Cohnella herbarum: one gene and its partner. The protein of the gene in region 2 interacts with the protein of the main gene of each other region in a pairwise test. Links are inferred from orthologs where the notes say so. Each region holds a gene or a part of one and is shown on either strand. Other genes may lie near its edges.

Region 1 (5,555 bases), 1.3 Mb from region 2 along the record:
TCTCTTTTGCGAAGGCGCAGCTTTCTATGCATCCAACACCGCCCCTAAACCTCACTTATCGAACCTGTATCGAAAGAAAAAAAGACCACGGCGAGTGGTCTTTCATTAAACTATGCAGTCAAAACTTTGCGACCTTTATGACGACGAGCAGCGAGAACTTTACGACCGTTCTTCGAGCTCATACGGCTACGGAAACCGTGAACCTTCTTACGTTTGCTCACATTCGGTTTAAATGTAGGACCCATGATTCCAACCCCCTTACTTAAAAACTCACGTCCATCTATTAAACCACGATTGCGCCAAAAAGTCAATGAAATGAGGGTTTGCGGCAATTTAACTTATTCACATGTGTATAAGATTGATTTCAAAAACGAACAAAACGGAATGCTGTCGAACATTCGCACATCTTATCAACAATATGTAGTACTGTGCACAGTTTTCATCCACAAGTTATTGAAATTGTGGATAACAAGGTGAATTTCGTTGAATTTATAGGGTTTGTCTGCTATGATTAGTCATGACTTTTCCGGTGGATACGAACTTTTTCCCCTCATTTTATCAACACCCTGTGAATAACTTTGTGAACAAACCCCCAAATACGTGGATATCCCTATAAATAATTCAGGGAATGGTGTGGATAACTAGACCGAGCACACAATCGGCCGATCGTTCTCCGCTTATTTTTTGTCCGTGCGATGGGTTAAAGGAGAGAAATTGTCGTGGACAACCGCAACAACGAGGTCTGGCAACAAGTGTTGTCGGTCATCCAAACGAAGCTAAGCAAGCCCAGCTTCGACACTTGGTTCAAAGCAACAAAAGCTTCCTTCTTGAGCGATAACGTTGTCGTGGTTACCGCGCCGACGACTTTTGCCGTGGAGTGGCTGGAGACTCGTTATACGAAGCTGGTATCATCGACGCTTTCCGATTACATCGGCAGACCGGTTGAAGTGAAGTTTTCTATAGAAGAAGCGCGTCCTCCCGAACCTGTGGATCCGGCGCCTCAATCTCAGAATTCAAGGCAAGTTGCGCTCGAAGAACCGATGATGCACATGCTTAATCCCAAATATACGTTCGATACGTTCGTCATCGGCGCGGCCAATCGTTTTGCCCATGCGGCATCCTTGGCCGTAGCTGAACTTCCGGCCAAATCCTATAATCCGTTCTTCATGTATGGCGGCGTAGGTTTGGGCAAAACTCATCTCATGCACGCTATCGGACATTATATATTGGAACACAATCCTCATATGAAGGTGCTGTACCTTTCGTCCGAGAAATTCACCAACGAGTTCATTAATGCGATCCGGGATAACCGAGGCGAGAGCTTCCGCAACAAATATCGCAACATCGACGTTCTGCTCATTGACGATATTCAATTTCTGGCCGGTAAAGAAGGAACCCAAGAGGAATTTTTCCATACCTTTAATGCGCTCCATGAAGAACATAAGCAAATCGTCATCTCAAGCGACCGGCCGCCCAAAGAGATTCCGACGCTCGAAGAACGACTGCGCTCCCGGTTCGAATGGGGACTTATTACCGATATCCAACCTCCGGATTTAGAGACGAGGATCGCGATTCTTCGCAAGAAAGCGAAAGCGGAAAATCTCGATATCCCCAATGAAGCTATGATGTACATCGCGAACATGATCGATTCCAACATTCGCGAATTGGAAGGCGCCTTAATTCGCATCGTCGCCTACTCCTCTCTAACGAATCAAGACATCACCGCGCATCTGGCAGCGGAAGCGTTGAAGGATATCTTGCCGACGGGTCGCAATCGGCTCATTACAATGCAAGATATCCAGCAACGGGTCGGCGATTACTACGGGTTGAAGCTCGAAGACTTCAAAGCGCGTAAACGTACGAAAGCCGTCGCTTTCCCGCGGCAAATCGCCATGTATCTCTCCCGCGAGCTTACGGATTACTCCCTCCCTAAGATCGGAGACGCTTTCGGCGGCCGAGATCATACGACCGTAATCCATGCTCACGAGAAGATTTCGCAGCTATTAAAAGTCGACCAGGATTTATACAAAATTATCAACAGCCTGACAGAAAAAATCAAAAATTTAACCTAAAACGACACCTAGCGCCTATGCACAAAGAGTCCACATGTGGATAGGCGTTATTTTCGAGCTTTTTCGCGGTTATCCACATATTCACCGCACCTACTACGACTTAAAGATTTAAACATGCTACAATAGACGCATAAACGGACATCGTCTGCAAAATTGGCGGCAGCGTTTATGTCGTAAAAATCGACGAGGTGAACCCATGAAATTGACGATATTGCGGGGCGAGTTAAACGACGCGATTCAACACGTATCCAAAGCGGTTGCGTCAAGAACTACGATTCCTATACTCAGCGGCATTAAACTAGATGCAAATTTCGGGGGCGTTACCTTAACTGCGAGCGATACCGACATTTCCATACAGAGCTTTATCCCGCTTGAAACGCCGAACAAAACGATCGCGACGGTTTCCCGTCCGGGCAGCGTCGTTCTTACCGCTAAATTTTTCGTAGAGATTATTAAGAAACTTCCTCATGAAGAAGTTCATATCGAAGTCGGAGAACGATTCCAAACGTTAATAACTTCCGGAGCTACGGAAATTCAACTCGTTGGACTAGATCCCGAAGAATTTCCCGTCCTTCCATCCGTTCAAGAAGATCAGGTCGTATCTATTCCTGGAGACTTATTAAGGGATATGATCCGCCAAACGGTATTCGCTGTAACGACTAACGAATCGACGCCGATTTTGACCGGCGTATTATGGAACTTGCAAGACGGCGTATACAAATTCGTCGCGACCGATCGACATCGTCTGGCAAGCCGCTCCGCAACGGTCGAACTATACGACGTTCGATTTTCCAATATTGTCATTTCCGGTAAAACTTTGAACGAATTGGCGAAAATCGTTCCGGATCAGAACGTCATGGTAGATATTGTCGTAGCCGAGAACCAGGTGCTCTTCAAGCTTGGCAACGTATTGTTCTATTCAAGGATGCTGGACGGAACTTATCCCGACACTTCCAAGATTATTCCGCAAAGCTTCAAAACAGAACTCGTCCTGAACACGAAAGCGCTCAGCGATTCGATCGATCGCGCTTATCTGTTATCCAGAGAAGAAAAAACGAATATCGTTAGACTGGTTACGACGGACAACGGCGGTATTGAAATTTCCTCCAGCTCTTCGGAATTGGGGAAAGTAACGGAGCAATTAAGCGTAACCGAGATGCGGGGAGAACCGCTTAAGATCGCTTTTAACTCCAAATATATGCTCGACGTTCTCAAGGTCATCGACAGCGAAGATCTGTTTATCGGTTTTAACGGCGCGATGAGCCCGATTATCATTAAACCGAACGATCATGAGAACAGCTTGCATCTGATTCTTCCATACAGAACGACGAACTGAGGCGCCGAAGATGAAAAGTATCGGAATTTCGACGGAATACATCACGTTAGGACAATTCCTCAAGCTTGCGGAATGCATCGGTACGGGCGGGGAAGTTAAACATTTCCTGCAGGAAAATAGCGTTCTAATCAACGGGGAGCCTGACAATCGCAGGGGACGGAAACTTAGAGTCGGAGATCTCGTAGAAGTAGAAGGTGCCGGATCCTTTACGATCGGGACCCGTTAAATTCCGGCGTGGCGGCTCCGAAGTCGGATGGAGAGGGAATATCCAATGCAGTTGAACACGTTGGAGCTTCAAGGCTATCGTAATTATGAGTCACTAAAGCTATCGACAGAGGGCGGCGTTAATATTTTCATCGGGCCTAACGCCCAAGGGAAAACCAATCTGATCGAAGCCATACATGTATTGTCCTTAACGAAATCCCATCGGACCTCGAAGGATAAAGAATTAATAGGCTGGAATCAAACCGCCGCGGTAATTAGAGCCCAGATGACTCGTAAAATGGGCGATGTCAGCTTGGAACTGCAATTGTCGGCGCAAGGAAAGAAAGCCAAAGTCAACGGACTCGAACAACGTAAGCTAAGCGGGTTCGTCGGAACCTTGAACGTAGTGCTATTCGCGCCCGAAGATCTGGATATCGTTAAGGGAGCACCGGGTGTGCGCCGCCGGTTCATGGACATGGAAATCGGTCAGGTGCATCCCGGTTATTTGTACGACATGCAGCAGTACCAGAGAATTTTGCAGCAGAGGAACAATTATCTGAAGTCGACCGACATTCATCGGGCTTCGCCGGAAATGTTGGACGTGTGGAACGAACAACTTGCGACGTCAGGTGTTAAAATGATGCAAAAAAGGAAAAACTTCATCATACAGCTGCAAAAGTGGGCGGAGAAAATACATGCCGGAATCACTGGCGGTAACGAACACTTCACGGTGGAGTACAAGCCCTCTTTCGGAACCTCAACTGGAATCGATAACCAAGATCAATCTTCTTTATTCGGGCAATTTATGTTAAAGTTATCACAAGGCAAGGAACAAGAATTTCGGCGAGGCATGACGCTTACCGGTCCCCATCGGGATGATCTGAGTTTCGCGATCAACGGCAAGGACGTTCAGTCGTTCGGATCCCAAGGACAGCAGCGCACCGCGGCACTGTCGTTAAAGCTGGCGGAATTGGAATTGATGCACGAAGAAATCGGGGAATACCCCCTATTGCTGCTGGACGATGTTCTATCGGAACTGGATCAAACCCGGCAAACTCAATTGATCGAGACTTTTCAAAGCCGAGTGCAGACCTTCATAACGACAACAGGATTGGAAAGCGTCAACATGAGTCGCTTGAAGGATGCTTCTATATTTCACGTAAGAAACGGCCAATTGCTGCGCTAATGTAAGAGGAGGAACTCCGTGTATATCCATCTGGGCGGGGAAAAAATAATTCGAACTTCGCAGCTCGTCGCTATCTTCGACATTTCTATTGAGCAATCTTCCAAGCTGTCCAGGCAATTCGTCGTACACGCTCAGAAGAACAAGGAAGTGGAAACGATAGGAGAAGAAGATCCGAAATCGATTGTCGTTACGGAGCATAAAGTTTATTACTCCCCTATCTCCACGTCCACCCTCAAGAAGAGGGCGCACTACCTGGAAGGGTGAGCATAGACGACGGTCGCCTTCCCATGGAAGGCTATACGTTTATATTGAGGCTTATGGGGTCTACGGTTTCCATATTGTTTCTGAAGTATTGATTAGCAACGGTTACGTAAAGAAGGCGGTGGAAGGTTTGTCCGTTAATTCACAGCATAATACCTACGACGAGAGTCAGATTCAAGTATTGGAAGGTTTGGAAGCGGTACGTAAACGTCCCGGTATGTATATCGGTTCTACGAGCGGTAAAGGCCTGCACCATCTTGTCTGGGAAGTCGTCGACAACAGCATTGACGAAGCGTTGGCCGGGTTCTGCAACCGAATCGACGTCATCATACAAGAAGACAACAGCATCACGGTTATCGATAATGGCCGGGGAATCCCGGTCGGCTTAAACACGAAGCTGCAGAAGTCGACGCTTGAGGTCGTTATGACGGTGCTTCACGCCGGCGGTAAATTCGGCGGCGAAGGGTATAAAGTGTCCGGAGGCTTGCATGGCGTC
Region 2 (8,167 bases):
TTCAGCACCAGGTCGATTTTCTGCATCTCTTCCGTCGGCGCGCCATTGTCGTTAAGGGATAGATTGTCCAAATAAATGCTGATCAGTTCTAACATGGTCGCTTTAATCTTGAGTCTTGAAGTCAGCCCGTCCCGCGCTATCTCTTCGAACAAGCGCTCGAATAATGCGGAAGATTCGCTTTGATGCTCGTCCCCTAAATGAAGATAAATCGGAATCTGAAGCGTACGGTACAAATCGCGATCCTCATAGCTGCTGCGGAAATGACACCATTGAAACGTGATCGTCCGATCCGGCTCCAGAACGATCCGATGCGGCATTCCCGATAATAAAATGCATAATGTCCCTTTGGCTAGCGGAATCTCTCTGTCTTGAGCGATCAGCTTGCCCTCGCCTTCTTTAACGTAAAGGAATCTGTGGCAATCGTAAGTATCTTCCCGCTCTTTGAGCGAAACGGAATCCAGTACCGTTGCCGCCGCGGCGGCAACCTCTATATTCATGTGCTCGAAATGTTTCATCATGATAGTTAAGTAATTCGTCGTCATCTCTACGCCCCATTATCTGGATAAAGAAACCTTCGTCCGTTTTTAACATATATTCCATTATACGTCAGGTCAAGTAAAGCGTAAATTACCATTTCATTAACCCAGACCCAATAAATAACAGCCCAGCTGTGACTACACCGGACTGTCGTCTTTCTTACTTTTCGATTATCGCCGTAGCGGCCGCGAGAGAACGTTCATGGGTTATCGCGATATGTATCCGATAAGATTCTTCCGCCCAGCCGAGCCGCTCGATCGACGCCACGGATAGGGAGCAAACGGGCTTTCCCCATTTGTCCGGAAGCACTTCGATATCCTTAAATCCGACCAAGGTTCCGATTCCGCAACCGATCGCCTTCACGACGGCTTCCTTGGCCGCGAATCTGCCGCTGATATACTCTAACGCGCGACGCGGCTGCAATGAACCCCAGCCTTCGCTCTCCCGGGAGGTAAGCACCCGATCGACGAACTTCCGGCTGCCCGGTCCCGCGAGCAGTCTATCCATCCGCGCAAGCTCGACAACGTCCAATCCGATACCGACGATCATGCCGATCGCTTAAATTCCCGGAATATGCTGCCGTTTATGTTGCGTGCGCAAGTAATGCTTCTCGAGGATTTCGCGGGCTTTGGGATCGATTTCCTTGCCTTCCAGGTACGAGCTGTTATCCTCGTATGTCACCCCGAGCTCATCCTCATCCGTCTGCCCTTGCCATAGACCGGCGGTCGGCGCTTTGTCTACGACGCTGGCGGGCACTCCCAACCGTCTGGCTAATTCGCGCACTTGACGTTTATTCAAGCTGCTGAGAGGCGTAATATCCACGGCGCCGTCTCCCCACTTCGTGAAGAAACCCGTTAGCGCTTCCGAAGCATGATCCGTTCCCACGACAAGCAAATTCAAATCGAAGGCTAGAGCATACTGGACGACCATACGGGTGCGCGCTTTCACGTTCCCTTTGCCTCCACGGCTAATATGGCGATGAATTTCGAGAGCTTTAAACGCATATTCGGTTTCGAGCGCGATTTCGTCCACGGCTTCCTCGATGTTCGTCTCTACCTTATGCTTCAGGTTGAAGGCTTCGGCCACCTCGTAGCTGTGGTGGATGTCCTCTTGCTCCCCGTAAGGCTGGAATACGCCGAGCGTCATGTACTCTTTGCCCGTTTCCCGAGAGAGCTCGTCCGTTGCGCGTTTACACAGACCTACGGCCACCGCGCTATCCACGCCGCCGCTGATCGCTATCAGCAACCCCGTCGCTCCCGCTTGCTTGACGTAATCTTTCAGAAAGTTAACTCGACGTTCGATTTCCTGATCCACGTCGATTGTCGGCTTTACGCCTAACTTCGCAATAATCTCTTGCTGGATCGTCATTTCGATTACCCTCCCGTAAGCAACAAAAATATCCCGTTGGCTTAACCGCAATGGCTTAAGCCCCCGGGATGAATGAATTACCGGCAATGACGGTCGAAGGCGGCCGTAAGATCTGCGGCGATGTCTCCAGCGCTGCGGTTCTCGATTTGGTGCCTTTCGATAAAATGAACGAGTTCTCCGTCCTTCAAGAGGGCAATGGATGGGGAAGAAGGCGGATAAGGCAGGAAGTACTCGCGCGCTTTCGCCGTTGCTTCCTTGTCTTGACCTGCAAATACCGTAAACAGGTGGTCCGGGAGCACGTCATGATGCAACGCGTCCGCTACGCCGGGACGGCACTGTCCTGCAGCGCATCCGCAAACGGAGTTAATTACGACTAATGCGGTACCCGCTGCCTTAGGAAGCTTCGCTTCCACTTCTTCGGGCGTTCTTAATTCTTGAATGCCGAGCCGAGTCAAATCATCGCGCATCGGTTGAACCATATCCAACATATATCTTTCGAAAGACATCGACATAGGAGGCGCCTCGCTTTCCGGATCTCATAATTGGCGGTTTGATGATTCCGCTATATCTTATTATACAGCGCCGCCGCAAGCTCCGTCAAAATCATTGCTTAGCTGCTCCCTCGATATGCCCGTTCGGAAGATCATCGGGTGCGGCGACAGGATGCTGCGCGGAACGACCGCTTGGCATCCCGGCCGCGCCTCGCCCGGATTCATGGCTCGTCCAACACTTCCGGCACCAGCAAATGCCCGTCGTCATCCGGATCGAAAGATCCGTCCGCGGAATGGGTCGGGTGCATGAATATCCCGGAAGAAGGCGCAATTCCCCGCTCGAATAAATCTCGATTTTCCGGGGTCCGGAATCCGATATCTTTGTAAGGATGCACCCATTGCGCTCCCGCCATGACGAACGGATCCGTTTCGGTATTCCACTGTTCAAGAGGCGAATTCTCCGACTCGTAATCGTGATCTCCGATCACGACTCCATGGGCATTCACGAACGGCTCCCGCGGCCCCCGGTCGTCGCGGAACTCCGCCCGAAATTCGATTTCGAACGGATCCAAGTCCGAATCGTCACGCCCTCCCGCGGGCTTCATGCCCTCGTAGGAGTTAGTATCCTCGCTCGCGCTAATAACGGTTCAAGTCGACGGACGATTAGGTCCGTCCAATTTCTTGTCGAATCCGGGGGATAACGGGGATCGGTCTTTCCTGTCGCGATTGGCTGCTTTCCGTACGGACTTCGAAGACCCTTGCTCTCTTGGCATGGAAGCATCCTCCTCATTGGATGTATCCCCCGTAGTGTAACCCATTTATAGCCTCTTATCCGTGCTTGCGAACATCGCTAATCATACTTCCCGGTTTGTAGAAAGAAACAACGAAAGTCGTCCCTTGCCCGACCGTCGATTCGACGTGAATTTTCCCGTTATGGCGTTCAACGATGCTTAAGCATAAAGCCAGCCCCAAGCCCGTTCCGTTCGTCTTAGTCGTGTAGAACGGTTCGAATAGCCGTTCCAGTTTCTCCGGAGGAATGCCGACTCCATTATCCGTAACGCGAAGCTGCACCGTATCCTCGAAATCCAAGGTCTCTATTCGCAGAACGCCCTTATCGCTCATCGCCTCCATGCCGTTGCGGGCTAGGTTCAGAACAAGCTGCTTGACTTCTTTGCTATTCATCTCGAGATTTTCCATGCCCTCTCCGAGCCGCAATTCGATCATTTGTCCGCGCAGATTGGCATCCGCCCAGATCAATGGAAGCAAGTCGTTAAGCAGCTCGTTGAGGTTGGACGGTTCCTTCTCGACGATTCTATTTTGCGCCAAGGACAGAAAATCGTTAATAATAGCGTTAGCCCGATCCAATTCGTCCAGAACGATACGAAAATAGGACTGATGCTCGGATGGGCTTCGTTCATTAAGCAATTGTACGAAACCTCTGATGACGGCCATCGGATTACGGATTTCATGCGTGATGCTCGCCGCCATCTGGCCGACTAAGCTTAGTCGCTCCATCTTGTTAACCTCGTCCTTCAACCTCTGAAGCTCCGTCACGTCGTGACCGATGAACAACACGCCGTCCGTCCCTTGCGCCGACATTCCATTAATCGGACAAGTAACGGTATAGAACGTTCGCCCGTGCAACATGACGATCTCGATGAGCTTGTCTTCTCCTTGCAGGACGCGCTTTACCGGACTCTTCTCGAATCGCACGTCCATTTTGTCCAAGAAGAAAGAAAAATCCTGAGCCAGAATATCGTTCCGTCCAAGCGGAGTAACGAATTTCAACGCCATATCGTTAACGTGCGTAATCTTTCCGTTAATATCGCAGAAGACGACCATCAACGGAGTATTATCGATAAATTGCTGCAGCCTCCGCATTTCATTTCGGTACTTCATGGACACTTCGTGAAGCTGTATTTGCAATTGAATCCGTTCATAGGAAAGCTCGGCGAAATGAACGCACATAAAGGTTACCGCTAATAGTAACAGTCCGAAGAACGATGAAAAAACCAGAACCTTGGAGGCTACGTCCCAATTCAAATTCGGAATGCTAGAGACGTAGGCAGCATTTTGAATCAAAATAAGAATCACGCACAAGAGGGCGACGTTAATAAACTTGCCTTTTCTATTTTTGGATTGAAAGATGGGAATACGAGAAAATAATATCGGAATATATATAATAATAAAAAACGCTAATATGATATATTCCCAATGATAGGTAATCTGGTTGAGCTTCGTCACGAGATAGACGACCAGCAAAACCGTGGCAACGGGGATGCCTCCATACAGCGAACCGATAATGAAAGGAATATTACGTAGATCGAAATAAACGCCGTGCTCGCTAACCATAGAAAAATTCATGTTCAGTAACATGCCTACGCAGCAAGCCAAACCCAGCGCTATGTGGGTGTATCGGGTTCTTTCAGGCTTTGAGTACCAAACCATGAAGATAAACACGGGCAGAAAAGCAATTAGGACTTGTAGTAGCGTCTCTTTCCACATCCAGTGAACCCCCAGCAAGTATGGATCGGCATATACACAATTTCCCACTTATATAATCACTTAGATTAAAACACATCTCACCATAGGTTACAATAATAGGCTTAGGTTGCAAGAGCAGGAATTGAGCAGGTATGGATGAGGTATGGAGCGCGCGCGGATGTGTTAGAATCTAAATAAAAACAAAAAATCGGGAGTTTTATAGATGAACTACGACGTAATCGTAATAGGCGGCGGATCTGCCGGTCTAATGGCCAGCATCGCGGCAAGCAAACAAGGCGCTAAAGTCCTTCTGCTCGATAAAGGGGAGAAGCTGGGGCGTAAGCTCGGAATTTCCGGAGGCGGCAGATGTAACGTGACCAATAATAAGGAAGACGATGAGTTGATCAAACATATTCCCGGTAACGGGAGATTCTTATACAGCTCGTTTTCCAACTTCAACAACAAAGATATTATCGCTTTCTTCGAGAACCTCGGAATCAAGCTTAAGGAAGAAGATAACGGGCGAATGTTCCCCGTTACGGATAGAGCGAAGACCGTCGTAGACACCCTCGTCGGGCAGATCCGCAAGCAAGGCGTAGAGATCAAGCTTAACTCTCCTGTGGATACGATCATTTACGAGGACAACCGCGTGGCCGGCGTTCGCCTCAGATCGGGCGAAGCGATAGACGGCAATGCCGTCATCGTCGCCTCCGGCGGCAAATCCGTGCCTCAAACCGGTTCAACGGGAGACGGGTACCCTTGGGCGGTAAAAGCGGGACATACGATTACGGAGCTATTTCCGACGGAGGTTCCGTTAACGTCCAACGAACCGTTCATTACGAGCAAAGAGCTTCAAGGCCTTTCCCTTAGGGACGTTTCCTTGTCCGTATGGAATCCGAAAGGAAAGAAAATCATCGAGCACCACGGCGACATGCTCTTCACCCATTTCGGCGTGTCTGGGCCGATCGCGCTACGCTGCAGCCAATTCGTCGTCAAAGCGCTCAAGCAATTTCAGGTAGGAAATATTGAAGTGTCCGTCGATTTGATGCCGGACAACAGCGTGGACGAAGTGTATTCCCTAACGATGAGGTTAACGGAGCTTGAGCCGCGAAAGTCCATCAAAAACATTCTTAAAGCTTGTTTGCCCGAGAAAATGATCCCGCTGTTGCTGCAACAAGCGGGACTGGCCGAATCGCTCACCTATGATAACCTTCCCAGACAGGATTGGATGCAATTAGCCAAGCTGATCAAGCGATTCCCGATCAGGGTATACGGAACTTTGTCGATAGAAGATGCTTTCGTAACCGGCGGGGGAATTCATTTAAAGGAAATCGATCCGCGTACGATGGAGTCCAAGCTTGTGAGCGGATTGTATTTTTGCGGAGAAATACTCGATATTCACGGGTATACGGGGGGCTATAACATTACGGCTGCTTTCTCCACGGGATATTCCGCAGGCATGAATGCCGCGATTCGGTAAAACGAAATACGGAACGCATAGATCAGCGGGATATCCGCTGCCATGCGTTCCGTATTTTTTATTTGGTACCGGTGAACGTAATCCCTTGAACGAAAAAGCGATTGAAGAAAATGTATATCAGCAGCGCCGGAATCGTCATAATGATCGATGCCGCCATGATGTAGTTCCAGAAGCTGATATACTGCCCCTTGAACGTGTTCAACCCGACCGACAACGTAAACATCGACTTATCGGACATCAGCATGAGCGGCTTCAGGAACTCGTTCCATGCGCCCATGAAGATGAATATCGTCTGCGCCGCAAGAGCCGGCTTCGCCAGAGGCAGGACGACTTTGAAGAACAGCCCGAACCTGCCCAAGCCGTCCAATTCCGCGGCTTCTTCAAGCTCTTTAGGGAAGCTGATGAAAAATTGGCGCATCATGAAGATGTAGGTCGCTTGAGCGGCCATCGGAACGATGATCGCCTGATAACTGTTCAACCAGCCAAGCTCCTTGATAATCAGGTAACTCGGAATAATCGTCAATTGGCCAGGAATCATGATCATGGCCAGTATACTGTAGAACATCAACGTGCTGCCCGGAAAACGAATTCGAGCCAGCGCATAGCCTGCCATGGAATTAAACAGCAGATTAAATATCGTAACCGATATGGCTATGAACGCGCTGTTCAAGAACCAGCGGGAGAACAGGGGCTCCTGCTTGAAGATGGTTTGATAATTATCTAGCGTAAAATGCTTCGGTATGAAGTGTATGCCTCCGGAAACGATCTCCGGCAATGATTTGAACGATGCGGACAACGCCCATAAAAACGGAACAAACGTGATGAGCGCGTAGACGCTCAGCAGGACATAGAACACCGGCCTGAAACGATTGATCGAACGCATTTCCTATCCCCTCCTAATTCAGCCGCTCTTCCTTGAAGATTAACCGCTGGATAAGCGTAATGAGCATGATGACGACCGCAAGCAAAAAGGCAAGAGCGGAAGCATACCCCATATCCATGCTTTTGAAGGCGTACTGGTAGATGAGCAACACCATGGTCAGCGTCGCGTTGTTCGGTCCCCCGGAGCCTGCCGAGAAAATGTAGGATTGGTCGAATAACTGAAACGTTCCGATAATCCCCATGACGACTACGTAGAAAGTGACGGGTTTAAGCTGGGGCACCGTAATGCGCCAGAACTTCTGCCAGCCGTTCGCTCCGTCGATATCCGCCGCCTCGTATAGGTTCTCGGGAATATCTTGCAAAGCGGCCAAATAAATTACCATAAACAGCGGCGCCGTCGACCATATATTCATGATCATGATGCCCAACAGCGCGACTGAGGGATCTCCAAGCCAGTTGTAAGTCGGAAGACCGACCAAATCGAGCAAATAGTTCAACAAACCGTTACTATTGTAGATCCACATGAAAATAAGCACGAGCACGGCCGATGAAGTGACCGTAGGTAAGTAGAAAGCGACCCTGAAAAAATTACGGTAGCGAAGCTTCATATTCAATATCGAAGCCAGCACGAGCGACAGAATCGTCTGGGCAGGTACGACGATGAGCGCGTACTTAGCCGTGTTTCTTAGCGCGATCCATAGACGCGGATCGTCCACCATTCTCTCGAAGTTAGCCGTTCCGGTAAATTTGTAGCTTACCGTCCCGAGAAGATTCACTTTGTGAAACGATAAATAGATGGCGTAACCGATCGGCAGCAGTAAGAAACAGCCGAGTATAATGATCGTGGGAGCCATGAACGAATAGCCCGACAATAGATCCCTGATTTTGTTCTTCCCTTTCAATCTGGCCATGCTGAAGCTCTCCT

Evidence for each region.
Region 1: the proteins of nadE (region 2) and dnaA interact in binary tests that used the Escherichia coli proteins (3 or more experiments, as listed by UniProt). The link is inferred for Cohnella herbarum from one-to-one orthologs.

Annotation. Positions count from the first base shown.
Region 1 is NZ_CP051680.1:5,427,996-5,433,550, forward strand. Bases 1-2,895 are described here. They hold dnaA (chromosomal replication initiator protein DnaA), read left to right. Parts: upstream 1-719; coding sequence 720-2,072; downstream 2,073-2,895. Other genes in these bases: rnpA (ribonuclease P protein component), read right to left, coding at 1-32; rpmH (50S ribosomal protein L34), read right to left, coding at 111-245; dnaN (DNA polymerase III subunit beta), read left to right, coding at 2,269-2,895. Also shown: more of dnaN, read left to right, coding at 2,896-3,408; S4 domain-containing protein YaaA, read left to right, coding at 3,419-3,634; DNA replication/repair protein RecF, read left to right, coding at 3,680-4,798; extracellular matrix regulator RemB, read left to right, coding at 4,817-5,062; gyrB (DNA topoisomerase (ATP-hydrolyzing) subunit B), read left to right, coding at 5,190-5,555. UniProt on the Escherichia coli protein: Plays an essential in the initiation and regulation of chromosomal replication. Binds in an ATP-dependent fashion to the origin of replication (oriC) to initiate formation of the DNA replication initiation complex once per cell cycle.
Region 2 is NZ_CP051680.1:4,120,078-4,128,244, forward strand. What follows is about bases 1-2,848. They hold nadE (NAD(+) synthase), read right to left. Parts: upstream 1,906-2,848; coding sequence 1,096-1,905; downstream 1-1,095. Other genes in these bases: HH215_RS17575 (helix-turn-helix domain-containing protein), read right to left, coding at 1-542; acpS (holo-ACP synthase), read right to left, coding at 697-1,086; HH215_RS17590 (BrxA/BrxB family bacilliredoxin), read right to left, coding at 1,983-2,417; HH215_RS17595 (hypothetical protein), read right to left, coding at 2,478-2,621; HH215_RS17600 (DUF3905 domain-containing protein), read right to left, coding at 2,618-2,848. Outside these bases: more of HH215_RS17600, read right to left, coding at 2,849-3,001; HH215_RS36080 (spore protein), read right to left, coding at 3,044-3,169; HH215_RS17605 (ATP-binding protein), read right to left, coding at 3,225-4,901; HH215_RS17610 (BaiN/RdsA family NAD(P)/FAD-dependent oxidoreductase), read left to right, coding at 5,104-6,360; HH215_RS17615 (carbohydrate ABC transporter permease), read right to left, coding at 6,419-7,243; HH215_RS17620 (carbohydrate ABC transporter permease), read right to left, coding at 7,257-8,153. UniProt on the Escherichia coli protein: Catalyzes the ATP-dependent amidation of deamido-NAD to form NAD. Uses ammonia as a nitrogen source.